3 regions of the Nonomuraea diastatica genome follow, and region 1 is predicted to be linked to each of the others. Evidence: predicted binding sites of a transcription regulator. Region 1 holds the regulator's gene; each other region holds the start of a gene.
What was found. The regulator HrcA, encoded in region 1, represses chaperone genes, less so after heat shock. The targets are predictions, from matches to a motif close to TTGGCACTCTCNNNNNGAGAGTGCCAA.

Region 1 (4,911 bases):
AGATGGGCTCGGAGTCGGGCATCCGGCCGTAGGGCTGCTCGCCGTATGCGGGCTCGGACCCGGGTTGCGGGCCGTACCCGGGCTGGCCGCCGTAGCCGGGCTGGCCGGTATACCCGGGCTGGCCGGTGTAGCCCGGTTGTGCGCCGTAGCCGGGCTGGGAGCCGGGTTGCTGGGCGTATCCGGGTTGGTCGCCGTATGCGGGCTGGGAGCCCGGCTGAGAGGCGTAGCCGGGTTGGGAGTACGGTTGGCCGCCGTAGCCCGGGTCGTCGCCGGGGGCCGGGGACTGAGGGCCGGAGCCGTGGCCCGGCTGGAGGTCTGACGCGGACACCTTGCGGGTGCGTTCGTCGTCAGGCGGCGGCTGGGAATCCTGGCTCATGGTGCCTCCGTCACGAAGTCGATCAGTTCTTCGACCCGGCCGAGCAGCTCCGGCTCCAGGTCGGTGTAGGTCGAGACGGCGCCGAGGATGCGCCGCCATGCCTGCGCGGGCTCCATGCGCCAGCCCAGAGCCGCGATCACGCCTTCCTTCCACGGCACCCCGCGCGGCACGTCGGGCCAGCCGGGGATGCGCAGCACGGACGGTTTGACCGCCTGCCAGATGTCGACGTAGGGGTGCCCCACGACGAGCACGTCCGGCGAGGTGATCTCGGCGGCGATCCGGCTCTCCTTGGAGCCGGGCACGAGATGGTCGACCAGCACTCCGAGACGGCGGCCAGGCTCGGGACCGAACTCCGCCACGATGGCGGGAAGGTCGTCCACGCCCTCCAGATATTCGACCACGACCCCTTCGACCCGCAGGTCGTGACCCCAGATCTTCTCCACGAGGGCGGCGTCGTGCACGCCCTCCACGTAGATCCGGCTCTCCCTGGCCACCCTGGCCCGCAGCCCTTGGACGGCGATCGAGCCCGACGCGCTGCGCCTGGGGCCCGTGGGGGCCGCCTCCGGGCGTACGAGTGTCACGGGCTTGCCCTCCAGCAGGAACGCGGCGGGCGCGAGCGGGAACAACCGGCGTTTCCCGAACCGGTCTTCGAGCGTGACGGCCTCCTTGTCACAGGCCACCACCGCGCCGCAGAAGCCGCTGTCGGCGTCTTCCACGACGAGCTCCAGCTCGGCGGGCACTTTCGGGATCTTGCCCTTGCCCGGCCGACGCCAATTCCCCGCCAGTACATCGCCCTCGTACACACGGGGACGGTAGCAAATCACCCGCCGACCGCAAGGCGCTTGCGCGACGCACCCCGGCCTGCCAGGACGACGACCGTGCCGATGATCGCGGCGAGCAGCCCCGCGCCGCCGATCAGCAACGGGGTGGTCGTCCCGCCGCCAGTGGAGGAGGCGTCCCTCCCGATGCCGTAGCGTACGGCGGCCTGCTCCTGGTGGGTGCAGGTCAGCTGGTAGTCGCCCCTGTCGGGCGCGTTGATGACGAGGAACTGCTGCCAGACCGTGCCGCCCTCCGTGACCTTCGGGATGCCCGCGGTCTTGGCGAGCTTGGCCGGTCCTGGGCCGCCGGAGATCTCGCACGCGTAGTTGACGGCCGTGTCGCTGGCGATGTAGACGGCCGGTTTGTCCGCGGGATCGATCGGCACCGTGACGCTTTCGCCGGACGCGAACGTCCTGGCCGGCGCCAGGCCGGACGCGTCGGTCCCGCCGCCGAACATGACGGCGGCGATGATCAGGCACACGGCGGCCACGCCCCAGACGGCTCCGAGCCACCACAGGGGCGGCGTCACGGCCTTCGGGTCGATGCGTGGCGGGAGCTGGGGCTGCCCACCATGAGGCCCGTACTGTGGCGGGGGGCCGAACGGGGGCTGCCGGCCGTACTGGGGCGGTTGCCCGTACGGCCCGGGCTGGCCGCCGTACGGCGCTTGCCCGTACGGCGAAGGCTGACCGTAGCCGGAGGGCTGATCATATGGTGGCGATGGATGCCCGAACTGCGGCGGCGGGCTGTAGCCGGGCTGTGAATCCGCTTGAGGCTCGTAACCGGGCTGGGAGGTCGGCTGGGGGCCGTAGCCGGGTTGGGAGCCTGGTTGAGGGGTGTAGCCCGGGTGGGAGCCGGGTTGCTGGCCGTTCTGTGGAGGTTGGGGTTGACCTGGGTCGGGATCCTGCCCTGGCGGCTGGTTGGACGACGGGGGCTGGGAATCGTCGGTCATGTGCGCAAGTGTGAGGCCTGTCCCTTCCTGGAAGCTAGAAGCAGGACGGGACACGGTGTTATCGCACCTTGTGGGCGAGAGCCGTACACTTGGCACTCGGGAACACAGAGTGCTAGAGCCTGTGTTTTCCCCATGGCAAGAGGGCAGGAGGTGAGCGCGTGCTTGACGAACGGAAGCTGGCGGTGCTCCGCGCCATTGTCGAAGACTACGTGTCAACCCACGAACCGGTGGGCTCCAAGGCGCTGGCCGACCGCCACAATCTGAAGGTCTCCCCGGCGACGGTCAGGAACGACATGGCTGCGCTGGAGGAGGAGGGATACATCACGCAGCCGCACACCAGCGCGGGCCGGGTGCCGACGGACAAGGGCTACCGCCTTTTCGTCGATCGGCTCTCGCAGGTCAAGCCGCTGTCGGGGGCCGAGCGCCGGGCGATCGAGACGTTCCTGGCCGGCGCGGTCGACCTCGACGACGTGGTGACCCGCACGGTTCGCCTGCTCGCGCAGCTGACCAGGCAGGTGGCGGTGGTGCAATACCCGACGCTGACCCGTTCGACGGTGCGGCACGTCGAGCTCGTCCAGCTGAACGACCGGCGGGTCATGCTCGTGCTGATCACCAACACCGGCCGCGTCGAGCAGCGTGTGATCGAACTGCCCGAGGTGGTGGAGGAGGCGCGCATCGCGCATCTGCGCGCCGTGCTCAACTCCTGCCTCGACGGCTGCGGCCTGAGCAGCGTGCCCGACCTGGTGGCCGACCTGCCTGAGCGGTTGCCCGCCGAAGACCGGGCCGTCGTGGCGACGATCCTGTCGGTGCTGCTCGAGACCCTGGTGGAGCGGCACGACGAGAAGATCGTGTTCGCCGGGGCGGCCAACCTCGCCGGCGCCGACTTCTCCACCGGCCTCCGCGACGTGCTGGAGGCACTGGAAGAGCAGGTGGTGCTCATGCGGCTGCTCGGCGAGACCACCTCCGACACCCCGTCCGCGCTCACCGTGCGCATCGGCTCGGAAAACCCCTACCTGCGGGGCACATCCATCGTCGCGACCGGATACGGTTCTGGCGACAACCAACTGGCCCGGCTCGGGGTGCTGGGACCCACGAGGATGGATTATCCAGTGACGATGGGCGCCGTGCGCGCGGTGGCACGCTACGTCAGCCAGATCCTGGCTGCATCATAAGAGGTCGATAAGTGGCAAACAGCGACTACTACGCCACCCTCGGGGTGCGCCCTGACGCCAGTCAGGACGAGATCAAGAAGGCCTACCGCCGGCTCGCCCGCGAGCTGCATCCTGACATGAACCCTGATCCTGAGACTCAGGACAGGTTCAAGGAGATCACGCAGGCCTACGAGGTCCTGTCCGACCCGAGCAAGCGCCAGATGTACGACCTGGGCGGCGACCCCTTCGCCGGCGCCGGAGCGGGTGCGGGCGCCGGTGCCGGCGGGTTCGGCGCGGGCTTCCCCTTCAGCGACATCATGGACGCCTTCTTCGGCACCGCGGCCGGTGCCAGGGGCCCTCGTTCGCGTGCCCGCAGGGGCCGTAACGCCACCATCAGGGTCGAGCTCGACCTGCGCGAGACCGCGTTCGGCACCACCCGCGAGCTGGTCGTCGACACGGCCGTGATCTGCGAGGTCTGCCAGGGCGCGGGCGCGGCGGCCGGCACCCACCCCGACACGTGTGACATGTGCAACGGGCGCGGCGAGATCTCCCAGGTCACCCGCTCGTTCCTGGGCCAGGTCATGACCTCGCGGCCGTGCCCGCAGTGCGGCGGGTTCGGCACCATCATCCGCAACCCCTGCCAGGAGTGCTCGGGCGACGGCCGGGTGCGCACCCGGCGGACGATCAAGGTGCGCATCCCGGCGGGCGTCGAGGACGGCACCCACATCCAGCTCGCCGGCGAGGGCGAGGTCGGTCCCGGAGGCGGCCCGCCGGGAGACCTGTTCCTCGAGATCGTCGAGCGGCCTCACGAGATCTTCGAACGGCGCGGCGACGACCTCCACTGCACCGTGCAGATCCCGATGACGGCTGCCGCTCTGGGCACGGTGCTGACGGTGGAAACGCTCGACGGCGCCGAGGAGGTCGACGTCCGCCCGGGCACCCAGTCAGGCCAGGTCATCACGATGTACGGGCGCGGCGTGCAGCGGCTCAACGAGTCCGGCAGGGGCGACCTGCTGATCCACGTCAACGTCGAGACGCCGACCCGCCTCGACACGGCGCAGGAGGAGCTGCTGCGCGAGCTGTCCAGGCAGCGCGGCGAGGAGCGGCCCCCTGGCAAGTTCGCCCCGGGGCAGCAGAGCTTCTTCTCCCGGCTGCGCGACGCCTTCAACGGCAGGTGACGTGACCGTCCCCGTGTTCCTGTCGCGGAAGCTGGACGGCACGGAGCTGACGCTCGACGGCCCAGAGGGGCGCCACGCGGCCTCTGCCAGGCGCCTGCGGGCCGGCGAGCGGGTCGATCTGACCGACGGCGCCGGTTCCGTCGCCGAGTGCGTCGTACGCGAGGTGGTGAAAGACGCGCTCAGGCTCGACGTGATCGGCCGATACACCGTCGAGCCGCCCCGCCGGCGGCTGGTCGTCGTCCAGGGGCTGCCCAAGGGCGACAGGGGCGAGCTGGCGGTCGAGATGATGACCGAGGCGGGCGTCGACGTGATCGTGCCGTGGTCTGCCGCCCGGAGCATCACGCAGTGGAAGGGCGACAAGGTCGCCAAGGCGCTGGGGCGCTGGCGGTCCGCGGCTCGTGAGGCGGGCAAGCAGGCCCGCAGGTTCCGTCTGCCCGA
Region 2 (4,911 bases), on a different contig from region 1:
TTCAACATCACCGCCAACACCCTGGCCCGCGGCCATATCATCCCCCACTACGGGGTCTGACGACGGGAAAGGCGCCCCACCTCACGCTGGTGGGGCGCCTTTCCCGTGGGCGCTAGTCGCAGGTCCTTACCACCGACTGCAGGTTGCCGAGCAGCGGCACCCATGCCTGAAGCGCGCACAGCGACGTGCTCCGGGTCACGGTGCTGGTGAAGACGACCGGGTCACTGGCATGCGCGGGAACGGCCGTGAGGGTCACGGAGGCAAGGCCGAGAACAGCGACGCCCAGCATGCGCTTACTGCGGGAGAACAATTTTCTGCTCCTTCGATGAGGTGATGTGGTGACCACCCTTTCTCACTCGAAGTAGCAGTTCAATTGCGAAACGTAATGGCAGGGAAACAAAAACAAGAGCGGCCCGGAAAACCGGGCCGCTCTTTTGGGACGTGCGCCGCGAACAGGACCTAGAAGTCCATGTCGCCGCCGCCGGGCATGCCGGCAGGAGCGGCCGGGGTCTTCTCCGGCTTCTCGGCGATGACGGCCTCGGTGGTGAGGAAGAGCGCCGCGATCGAGGCGGCGTTCTGCAGCGCCGAGCGCGTCACCTTGGCCGGGTCGAGAATGCCGGCCTCGAACATGTTGACGTATTCGCCCGACGCGGCGTTGAGACCCTCACCCGGGGTGAGGTTGCGCACGCGCTCGACCACGACGCCGCCCTCGAGGCCGGCGTTGACCGCGATCTGCTTCAGCGGCTCCTCGAGAGCCTTCTTCACGATCGCCGCACCGGTGGCCTCGTCGCCGTTGAGCTCCAGCTTGTCGAACGCCTTGGCACCGGCCTGCAGCAGCGCCACGCCACCACCCGGGACGATGCCCTCCTCGACGGCAGCCTTCGCGTTGCGGACGGCGTCTTCGATGCGGTGCTTGCGCTCCTTGAGCTCGACCTCGGTCGCCGCACCCGCCTTGATGACGGCCACGCCGCCGGCCAGCTTGGCCAGCCGCTCCTGGAGCTTCTCGCGGTCGTAGTCGGAGTCGGTGCGCTCGATCTCGGCGCGGATCTCGTTGACCCGGCCGGAGATCTGCTCGGCGTCACCGGCGCCGTCGACGATCGTCGTCTCGTCCTTGGTCACGACCACCTTGCGGGCACGGCCCAGCAGGTCGAGGGTGGCGGTCTCGAGCTTGAGGCCGACCTCCTCGGCGATGACCTGACCACCGGTCAGGATCGCGATGTCGTTGAGCATGGCCTTGCGGCGGTCGCCGAAGCCCGGGGCCTTGACGGCCACGGAGCGGAACAGGCCGCGAATCTTGTTGACCACCAGGGTCGCCAGGGCCTCGCCCTCGACGTCCTCGGCGATGATCAGCAGCGGCTTGCCCGACTGCACGACCTTGTCGAGCAGCGGCAGCAGGTCCTTGTTGGCGGAGACCTTGCCGTTGACGATCAGGATGTAGGGATCTTCGAGCACGGCCTCCATGCGGTCGGAGTCGGTGACGAAGTACATCGACGTCATGCCCTTGTCGAAGCGCATGCCCTCGGTGAGCTCGAGCTCGAGGCCGAAGGTGTTGCTCTCCTCGACGGTGATGACGCCTTCCTTGCCGACCTTGTCCATCGCCTCGGCGATGAGCGCGCCGATCTCGGGGTCGGCGGCGGAGATGGAGGCGGTCGAAGCGATCTGCTCCTTGGTCTCCACGTCCTTGGCCAGCTTGGAGAGCTCCTCGCTGACCCGCTCGACGGCCGCCTCGATGCCCTTCTTCAGAGCCATCGGGTTGGCGCCGGCGGCCACGTTGCGCAGGCCCTCACGCACCAGCGCCTGGGCGAGCACGGTGGCGGTCGTGGTGCCGTCGCCGGCGACGTCGTCCGTCTTCTTGGCGACCTCCTTGACCAGCTCCGCGCCGATCTTCTCCCACGGGTCCTCGAGCTCGATCTCCTTGGCGATGGACACACCATCGTTGGTGATCGTGGGAGCGCCCCACTTCTTCTCCAGCACGACGTTGCGCCCCTTGGGGCCCAGGGTCACCTTGACGGCGTCGGCGAGCTGGTTCATACCGCGCTCGAGACCGCGCCGGGCGTCCTCGTCAAACGCGATCATCTTGGCTGCCATAAGGCTAGACCTCCCAGATGCAGGGTGGCTTGTCGTGGACCGAGCCGACGCCCGCGACGGCATGGGTCAGCATCTCCGTTCGGCAGACCCCATCGTCTCGATCCGGTGTTGGCACTCTGCTGCACAGAGTGCCAACGAACTGTTTAGCACTCTACCCTGCCGAGTGCAAGCGAACTCGCCCGTGCCGGCTCTTCCCCCCAGGTCAGTCGTCTGTCCGGCGAGCCGCCCCGCGGGCGCACCGCTGGCCGCGGTTCGCGCGCACGGCTCGCCGTACCAGGATCGACGAAAGAAAGGTGACGGTTCGCACGGACTGCGCTGCCGCGCGAACCCGCCGGTGCATACCAGTGCGGTGAATCAGACCGTCCTGACGGACTCCGCCTGCGGCCCCTTCTGGCCTTGCGTGATCTCGAACTCGACACGCTGTCCCTGTTCGAGAGAGCGATACCCGTCCATCATGATCGCTGAGTAATGGACGAATACATCCTTACCACCGTCTACCGCGATGAAGCCATAGCCCTTGTCCGCGTTGAACCACTTGACGGTGCCCTGCGCCACTTCCGACTCCTCTTACTGGGCTCCCAGACCTCGCCCATTCCTCCGCGAGACCCGTAATCGCCTGACTTAACAGAAAATCAGCCAGGCGATCGCCCTCGACCATACCTGTGGCACGGGGTTTGGCAACAGAGTCAATCCGCAAACTGCGCATTTCCTCTCATCGACGGTTCAACGTTGAATTGTTGGGAAAAGAAGAAGGCGCCCACAAGGGGCGCCCTCGCCGAAGTGTGATCTGCCGCACTCACCCGCCGGCGACGGCGGGGATGATGGAGATCTGGGTGCCGTCCGGCGCCGGGGTGTCCAGCCCCTGGGCAAATCGGACGTCCTCTTCCCCCACATAAACGTTGACAAAACGCCGAATCTTGCCCGATTCATCCAGAATTCTCGCGCCGATACCCGGGTAGTCAGAGTCCAGCGTGGCCAGCACGTCACGAAGAGTCGCGCCCTCGCCACTGACCTCCGCGTTGCCCCCGGTGTAGGTGCGCAGAATGGTGGGAATCCGCACAGAAACGCTCATGGTTTAACTCGCCTTTCCTGGTTCTCAGACAGTCGCGCGGAACGCGTCGAGGGAGGGCTTGATCACGGCCGTGGGTCTGGCGTCGCCGCTGATCGCGTCGAGCGTCTTGAGGCCGTCACCGGTGTTCAGCACCACGGTCTCGGCATCCGGGTCGAGTTGCCCGGTCTCGGTGAGCTTCTTCAGCACGCCCACGGTCACGCCGCCCGCGGTCTCGGCGAAGATGCCCTCCGCCGAGGCCAGGAGCTTGATGGCGGCCACGATCTCAGCATCCGTGACGTCCTCGACGCCCCCTCCGGTCCGCCGCGCGATGTCCAGCACGTACGGCCCGTCGGCGGGGTTTCCGATGGCCAGCGACTTGGCGATGGTGTCGGGCCGGACCGGCTGCACGACGTCGTGCCCCGCCTTGTAGGCGGTCGACACCGGTGAGCACCCGGCCGCCTGCGCCCCGAAGATCTTGTAGGGCGTGTCCTCGACCAGCCCCAGCGCCACCAGCTCCTTGAAGCCCTTGTCGATCTTCGTGAGCTGCGAGCCCGAGGCGATGGGGATGATGATCTGCTCGGGCAACCGCCACCCGAGCTGCTCGGCGATCTCGTACGCGAGCGTCTTGGAGCCCTCGGCGTAGTAAGGCCGCAGGTTGATGTTGGTGAACCCCCACTTGTCACCGAGCGGGTCGCCGATCAGCTCGGAGCAGAACCTGTTGACGTCGTCGTAGGTGCCCTCGATGCCGATCAGCCGGCCGCCGAACACCCGGGCCATGGCGATCTTGGCTTCTTCGAGGTTGGCCGGGATGAACACGCACGCCTCCAGCCCGGCCCGCGCCGCGGCGGCCGTCACCGCGCCCGCGAGGTTGCCCGTGGAGGAGCAGGAGAGCGTGTGGAAGCCGAAGTTGCGGGCCGCCTCGACGGCCATGGCGACCACGCGGTCCTTGAAGGAGTGGGTGGGGTTGCCCGAGTCGTCCTTGACGTGGAGAGATCTGATGCCGAGCGCCCGTCCGAGGTTGCCGGCCTTGACCAGCTTGGTCCACCCGGGGTTCATGTTGGGCTTGTCGGCGACGTCGACCGGCACGGGCAGCAGCGAGCGGTAGCGCCAGATGTTGGCGGGGCCCGACTCGATGGCCACGCGGGTCACTTCGCCGAACTCGTAGGCCGCTTCGAGCGGCCCGAAACACTCCTGACAGGCGAAGCTCGGACCGAGCGGGTAACGCGCGCCGCACTCGCGGCAGGACAGACCGACGGCGGGACCGAAATCGAGCGACATGAAGCGAGGCCTTCCCTCATCTTCGTCTGCGGCCACCTTGACCTCAGACCGGAATTGGCACCTTGTCCCGGTCGGCCTCGCCAGGTCGCGAGTCACAAGCCGGGAGGGTTGCCGGGGCTTCGCAGGGCCGGTCCCTCCACCCCTCTGGATGAGCAATATTCAGTTGTTGCAACGGACTCTACCCGCCCACGTGGCGGAAACGTCCTCCCGTCTCAGATCCTGAGACGGATGATCTCAGCGATAGTCGTCTCCCAGCACACCCTGAACATATTTGCGCGCCTGGTGGATGCGCGATTTCGCGGTGCCGAGCGGGATGCCGAGCTGGTCGGCCACCTCGTTGTAGTCGAGCTGGACGATGTCGCGCAGAACCAGGGCCTGCGCCAGATCCGGCTTGTCGGCCTCCAGCGCCTCCATGGCGTCGAGCAGGTCGAGCCGCGAGCCCGCGATCACGCTGACGCGCCGCACGTCGGGCTTCTGCATCGGCAGCTCGTCCG
Region 3 (4,911 bases), on a different contig from region 1:
GGTGGCGGTCGGTCTCGTCGAGCCTGGCGGTGAGCCGCTGCTCGACGTCGGAGAGACGGCCGGTGTGCTGGTCGTCGGCCTCCTTGAGCCGGATGGCGAGCCGCTCGTCGGCCTCGACGAGGCTCCTGGCCAGCCGCTGGTCGGTCTCGTCGAGCCGGGCGGTCAGGCGCCGGTCGGTGCCCTCCAGGCGCACGGTGATCCGCTCGTCGGTCTCGTCGAGCCGGGTCGTGAGGTGCTGGCCCGCCTCGTCGAGCCGGGTGGTGAGGCGCTGGTCGGTCTCGTCGAGGCGGGCCGTCATGCGCTGCTCGGCGGTGTCGAGGCGAGCCCGCATCTGCTCGGCCGAGTCGGCGATGCCCTCGGACAGGTCGCCGATCACGCCCTCGACGCGGTCGGTGCGGGTGGCCAGCTCGGCCATCGACCGGTCGAGCCTGGTGAAGCGGCCGGCGGCGGCCTCCATGCTGGAGCTGAGCGTGGTCAGCCTGGCGGCGAACTCGGACATGCCCTTGGTGATGCCGTCGGCGGTGTCGAGCACCGTCTGCAGGCGGTTGAGCGCCTCGTCGACGCCCTCGCCGACGGTGCCGACGCCGGCCTGCAGGCCGGGCAGCTCGGCCACCGGGGCGACGTGGGCGTCCACGCTGCTCACCCGCTCACCGACGGCGTCGACGTGGTCGCGGACCGCCTCCACGTGCTGCGCCAGGCCCTCGGCCCACATCGGCGGTTTGGCGGTGATGTCGTCCAGCCGTCCGTTGACCGCCTCAAGGGTGCCGCTCAGGCCGCCGAGCTCGCGCTCGCGCACCTCGCGCAGGAGCCACTCCATGCCTTCGAGCCGCTGGCGGATCTCGTCGAGCATGGCGCCCTGCGTGCGTTGCTCGTAGACGTGGTCCTGGGAGGCGCGCTGCAGCAGGTCTCGCATTCTCTCTGAAATGGCCAGATGGCCGCCTGCCTGAAGAAGGGTGGTGTGGTTGGAATGATCCACCGAAAGCTCCTTCGCTCGCCGACGGTCTGCCGCGCAGCGGTGGGGTAGGTCCGGTTTGCAGATGAAAGAGCGAGAACACGGTTAACCGCAGTGGGGGAGAACTCCCGCCCGCCCACCTTAGCCTTTTGATCAAGGTCCGTCAGCGGCGAATGGAAAGATCGCGCGAAACCGAAGAATGCCCGAAATGCCAGCTCAGCTGGGCGATGGCTGATTGCAGATGATGACCGATGGTTTATCGAGAATTCGGGTCAAGATGATGAGCGCGGCTCTGTCCCCGTTGAGTCGCAAATCGCTGCGCAGGCGTTCGATGTCGACGGCGGAGGCGCGCTTCTTGATAGTGACATTTCCGATTTTTCGCTCTCGGAGTACGGCGCGTAGTTTCTTCAGCGAGAACGGGAGCACGTCGTCTATCTCGTATCTCGTGGCCCATGGGGTGTCCACGGGGTCGTCGCCCGTGATGTACGCGATCATCGGGTCGAGCAGGCGGCCGCCGACCAGTTCGGCCACCTCGCCCACGAGGTGCGCGCGGATGGCGGCGCCGTCGGGCTCGTAGACGTACCGGCCGGCCGGCCCCACAGCCGCCTGGACGCCGGTGGCGGTGAGGGTGTGGCCGCCGGGCAGCAGGGTGGCCCGCCTGTCCGCCTTCCGGCGCGCCCCGTGGCCGGTCCAGAGCGCCGCCTCCTTGACCTCGCCCTTGAAGGACACCCACTCGGCCTCGGCTCCTTCGGGGATGAACGTGTAGGGGATGCCGGGGGCGACCTTGAGGCAGGCCGTGCGGGCCCTGGAGACGAGGTCGAGCACCACGGGCCAGGGCGGCGAGTAGGCCATGGGGTCGAACGTGCGGCCCCTGCTCGTACGCCGTGCCGGGTCGGCGAAGAGCACGTCGTAGCGCTCCGGCTCGACGCCGGCCGCGTCGGCCACGCGCACCGTCACCCGGTCGCCCAGCCCGAGCGCCTCGGCGTTGGCCCCGGCGACGGCGGCGGTCAGCGGATCGGTGTCGACGGCCTCCACGGTGCAGCCCGCGCGGGCCAGCGCCAGCAGGTCGCCGCCGATGCCGCAGCACACGTCCACGACCCTGGGCTCGGGGGCGCCGGCGGCGATCAGGCGGGCGGCGCGGTGCCCGGCGACCTCCGTCCGGGTGGCCTGCTCCAGGCCGTGCGGCGTGAAGTACATCACCCGGGCGTCCTCGCCGAACTTGGCCGTGGCACGCTCCCTGAGCCCCGCCTGGGTGAGGGCCGCCGAGGTGAGCGCCGCGTCGTACGTCCTGCGCAACCTCGTGGCGGCGGCCACCGGGTCGGCGCCGGCGAGCTCGCCGGCCTCCGCGAGCGCCCGCCGCCCGCGCGGGGTCAGCAGCTCGGTGAAGGCGTCGAGGTCCACGTCACACGACGTTAGCGGCACCGGTGACGCACTCGACACGCGCGGCGCGTAAACGCGGCGGGTGCAGCGGCGAGGAAACGCGGCGGGTACGGCGGCGCGGGGACGCGGACCGGGCGGTCGCGTACCAGGACATGCCGGGCTGTCAGGACGGCGCGACACGCGCTCGCGGATCTCGCGGCCGGAGGATCTTTGCGAAACCCCTGCATGATGGGCCAAGGCGCTGATAGAGCCTTGTTAGCGGCACCCTGATCGCTCTCAGCAGACGCGTTCGTGTTGACTGTCAAGCCCCTCTTGCATATGTTTCCTGTTGGCACTCTCCACTTGAGAGTGCCAACGTGCGACGAGGCAGGTCTGACACCCGCGACGGCAGGCCCAGCTGGTCGCCTCTTCTAGATCATTCAAATCTGAAGGGGAGGTCCGATCGTGACGACCGCCACCAAGGTTCCCGTTAAGCCGCTCGGCGACCGCATTGTGGTTCAGCCGCTTGAGGCCGAGCAGACCACCGCTTCCGGCCTGGTCATCCCAGACACCGCCAAGGAGAAGCCGCAGGAGGGCAAGGTCCTCGCGGTGGGCCCCGGCAACTGGGACGAGGACGGCGACAAGCGGATTCCGCTCGACGTCTCTGAGGGCGACATCGTCCTCTACAGCAAGTACGGCGGCACCGAGGTCAAGTACGGCGGCGAGGAGTACCTCGTGCTCTCCGCCCGCGACGTTCTCGCGATCATCGAGAAGTAAGCCGGTGCGTCGAGCCCCGGGCGCTCCAAAGGGCGGCCGGGGCTTTCGACGCTAGGAGAGGACTTTCAGCTATGGCGAAGATCCTGGAGTTCGACGAGGACGCCCGCCGCGCGCTCGAGCGTGGCGTGAACGCCCTCGCGGACGCCGTGAAGGTGACCCTTGGCCCGCGTGGCCGCAACGTCGTCATCGACAAGAAGTTCGGTGCGCCGACGATCACGAACGACGGTGTGACCATCGCTCGTGAGATCGAGCTGGAGGAGCGCTACGAGAACCTCGGCGCCCAGCTCGCCAAGGAAGTTGCCACCAAGACCAACGACATCGCCGGTGACGGCACCACCACCGCGACCGTGCTGGCCCAGGCCATGGTCCGCGAGGGCCTGCGCAACGTGGCCGCCGGCGCCTCGCCGCTGTCGCTCAAGCGCGGCATCGACAAGGCCGCCAAGGAGATCAGCGACATGCTGCTCGCCACCGCCCGGCCGGTCGAGGACAAGAAGGAGATCGCCAACGTTGCGACGATCTCCGCCCAGGACGCGCAGATCGGCGACCTGATCGCCGAGGCGTTCGACAAGGTGGGCAAGGACGGTGTGCTCACCGTCGAAGAGTCCAATGCCATGGGCATGGAGCTCGAGTTCACCGAGGGCATGCAGTTCGACAAGGGCTACCTGTCGGCCTACATGGTGACCGACCCCGAGCGGATGGAGTCCGTCCTCGAGGACGCCTACATCCTGCTCACCCAGGGCAAGATCGCCTCCATCGCGGACTTCCTGCCGCTGCTGGAGAAGATCGCCCAGACGAAGAAGCCGCTGCTCGTGGTCGCCGAGGACGTCGAGGGCGAGGCCCTGGCCGTCCTGGTGACCAACAAGATCCGCGGCACCTTCACCTCCGTGGCCGTCAAGGCTCCGGGCTTCGGCGACCGCCGCAAGGCGATGTTGCAGGACATGGCCATCCTCACCGGCGGCCAGGTCGTCAGCGAGGAGATCGGCCTCAAGCTGGAGCACGTCGGTCTCGAGGTGCTCGGCCAGGCCCGCCGCGTCGTGGTGACGAAGGACAACACCACCATCGTCGACGGCGCCGGTGACGCGCAGGCCATCGAGGACCGCGTCAAGGAGATCAAGATTGCCATCGAGCAGTCCGACTCCGACTGGGACCGCGAGAAGCTGCAGGAGCGCCTGGCCAAGCTCGCCGGCGGTGTGTGCGTGCTGCGTGTCGGCGCCGCCACCGAGGTCGAGCTGAAGGAGAAGAAGCACCGCCTCGAGGACGCGATCTCCGCGACGCGCGCCGCGATCGAGGAGGGCATCGTCTCCGGCGGAGGCACCGCGCTGATCCACGTCGCCAAGGGCCTCGACGACCTCGAGCTGTCCGGCGACGAGGCCACCGGCGTCGGCATCGTGCGCCGCGCGCTGGTCGAGCCGGCCCGCTGGATCGCCGAGAACGCCGGTCTCGAGGGTTACGTGGTGACCCACAAGATCGCCGAGCTGGAGGCCGGTCACGGCCTCAACGCCGCGACCGGCGAATACGGCGACCTGCTCGCGCAGGGCGTCATCGACCCGGTCAAGGTCACCCGGTCTGCGGTGCAGAACGCGGCTTCGATCGCGGGCATGCTGCTCACGACCGAGGCGCTCGTGGTGGACAAGCCCGAGGAGGAGGCCCCGGCCGACGGCCAGGGTCACGGTCACGGCCACGGCCACTGACCGCTTCTCCCGCTTCGCGTCACGGCCCGCATCCCTCAGGGGGCGCGGGCCGTTCGCGTTCTCCGCGTTCTCCGCGTTCGCCATGAGGGCCGCGAGGGCGGCGAGGGCCCGCGGAGGGGCACCGGGGGTGCG

Region 2: groL (chaperonin GroEL) is a predicted target of HrcA. The motif match lies at 2,197-2,223, and genes of this name have one in related genera.
Region 3: groES (co-chaperone GroES) is a predicted target of HrcA. The motif match lies at 2,661-2,687, and genes of this name have one in related genera.

Annotation. Positions count from the first base shown of each region.
Region 1 is NZ_SMKP01000127.1:25,571-30,481, forward strand. Features, by position in the region: gene E1294_RS34785 (DUF4870 domain-containing protein) at 1-376, opposite strand, end outside; gene E1294_RS34790 (DUF3097 domain-containing protein) at 373-1,179, opposite strand; gene E1294_RS56380 (hypothetical protein) at 1,197-2,144, opposite strand; gene hrcA (heat-inducible transcriptional repressor HrcA) at 2,303-3,316, shown strand; gene dnaJ (molecular chaperone DnaJ) at 3,328-4,473, shown strand; gene E1294_RS34815 (16S rRNA (uracil(1498)-N(3))-methyltransferase) at 4,475-4,911, shown strand, end outside.
Region 2 is NZ_SMKP01000069.1:12,603-17,513, forward strand. Features, by position in the region: gene E1294_RS23890 (YbhB/YbcL family Raf kinase inhibitor-like protein) at 1-60, shown strand, start outside; gene E1294_RS23895 (hypothetical protein) at 113-310, opposite strand; gene groL (chaperonin GroEL) at 460-2,088, opposite strand; gene E1294_RS23905 (cold-shock protein) at 2,443-2,643, opposite strand; gene E1294_RS23910 (MoaD/ThiS family protein) at 2,885-3,160, opposite strand; gene thrC (threonine synthase) at 3,185-4,417, opposite strand; SAM riboswitch class I at 4,431-4,572, opposite strand; gene E1294_RS23920 (RNA polymerase sigma factor) at 4,652-4,911, opposite strand, start outside.
Region 3 is NZ_SMKP01000046.1:53,034-57,944, forward strand. Features, by position in the region: gene E1294_RS18255 (apolipoprotein A1/A4/E domain-containing protein) at 1-976, opposite strand, end outside; gene E1294_RS18260 (class I SAM-dependent methyltransferase) at 1,169-2,353, opposite strand; gene groES (co-chaperone GroES) at 2,777-3,088, shown strand; gene groL (chaperonin GroEL) at 3,160-4,779, shown strand.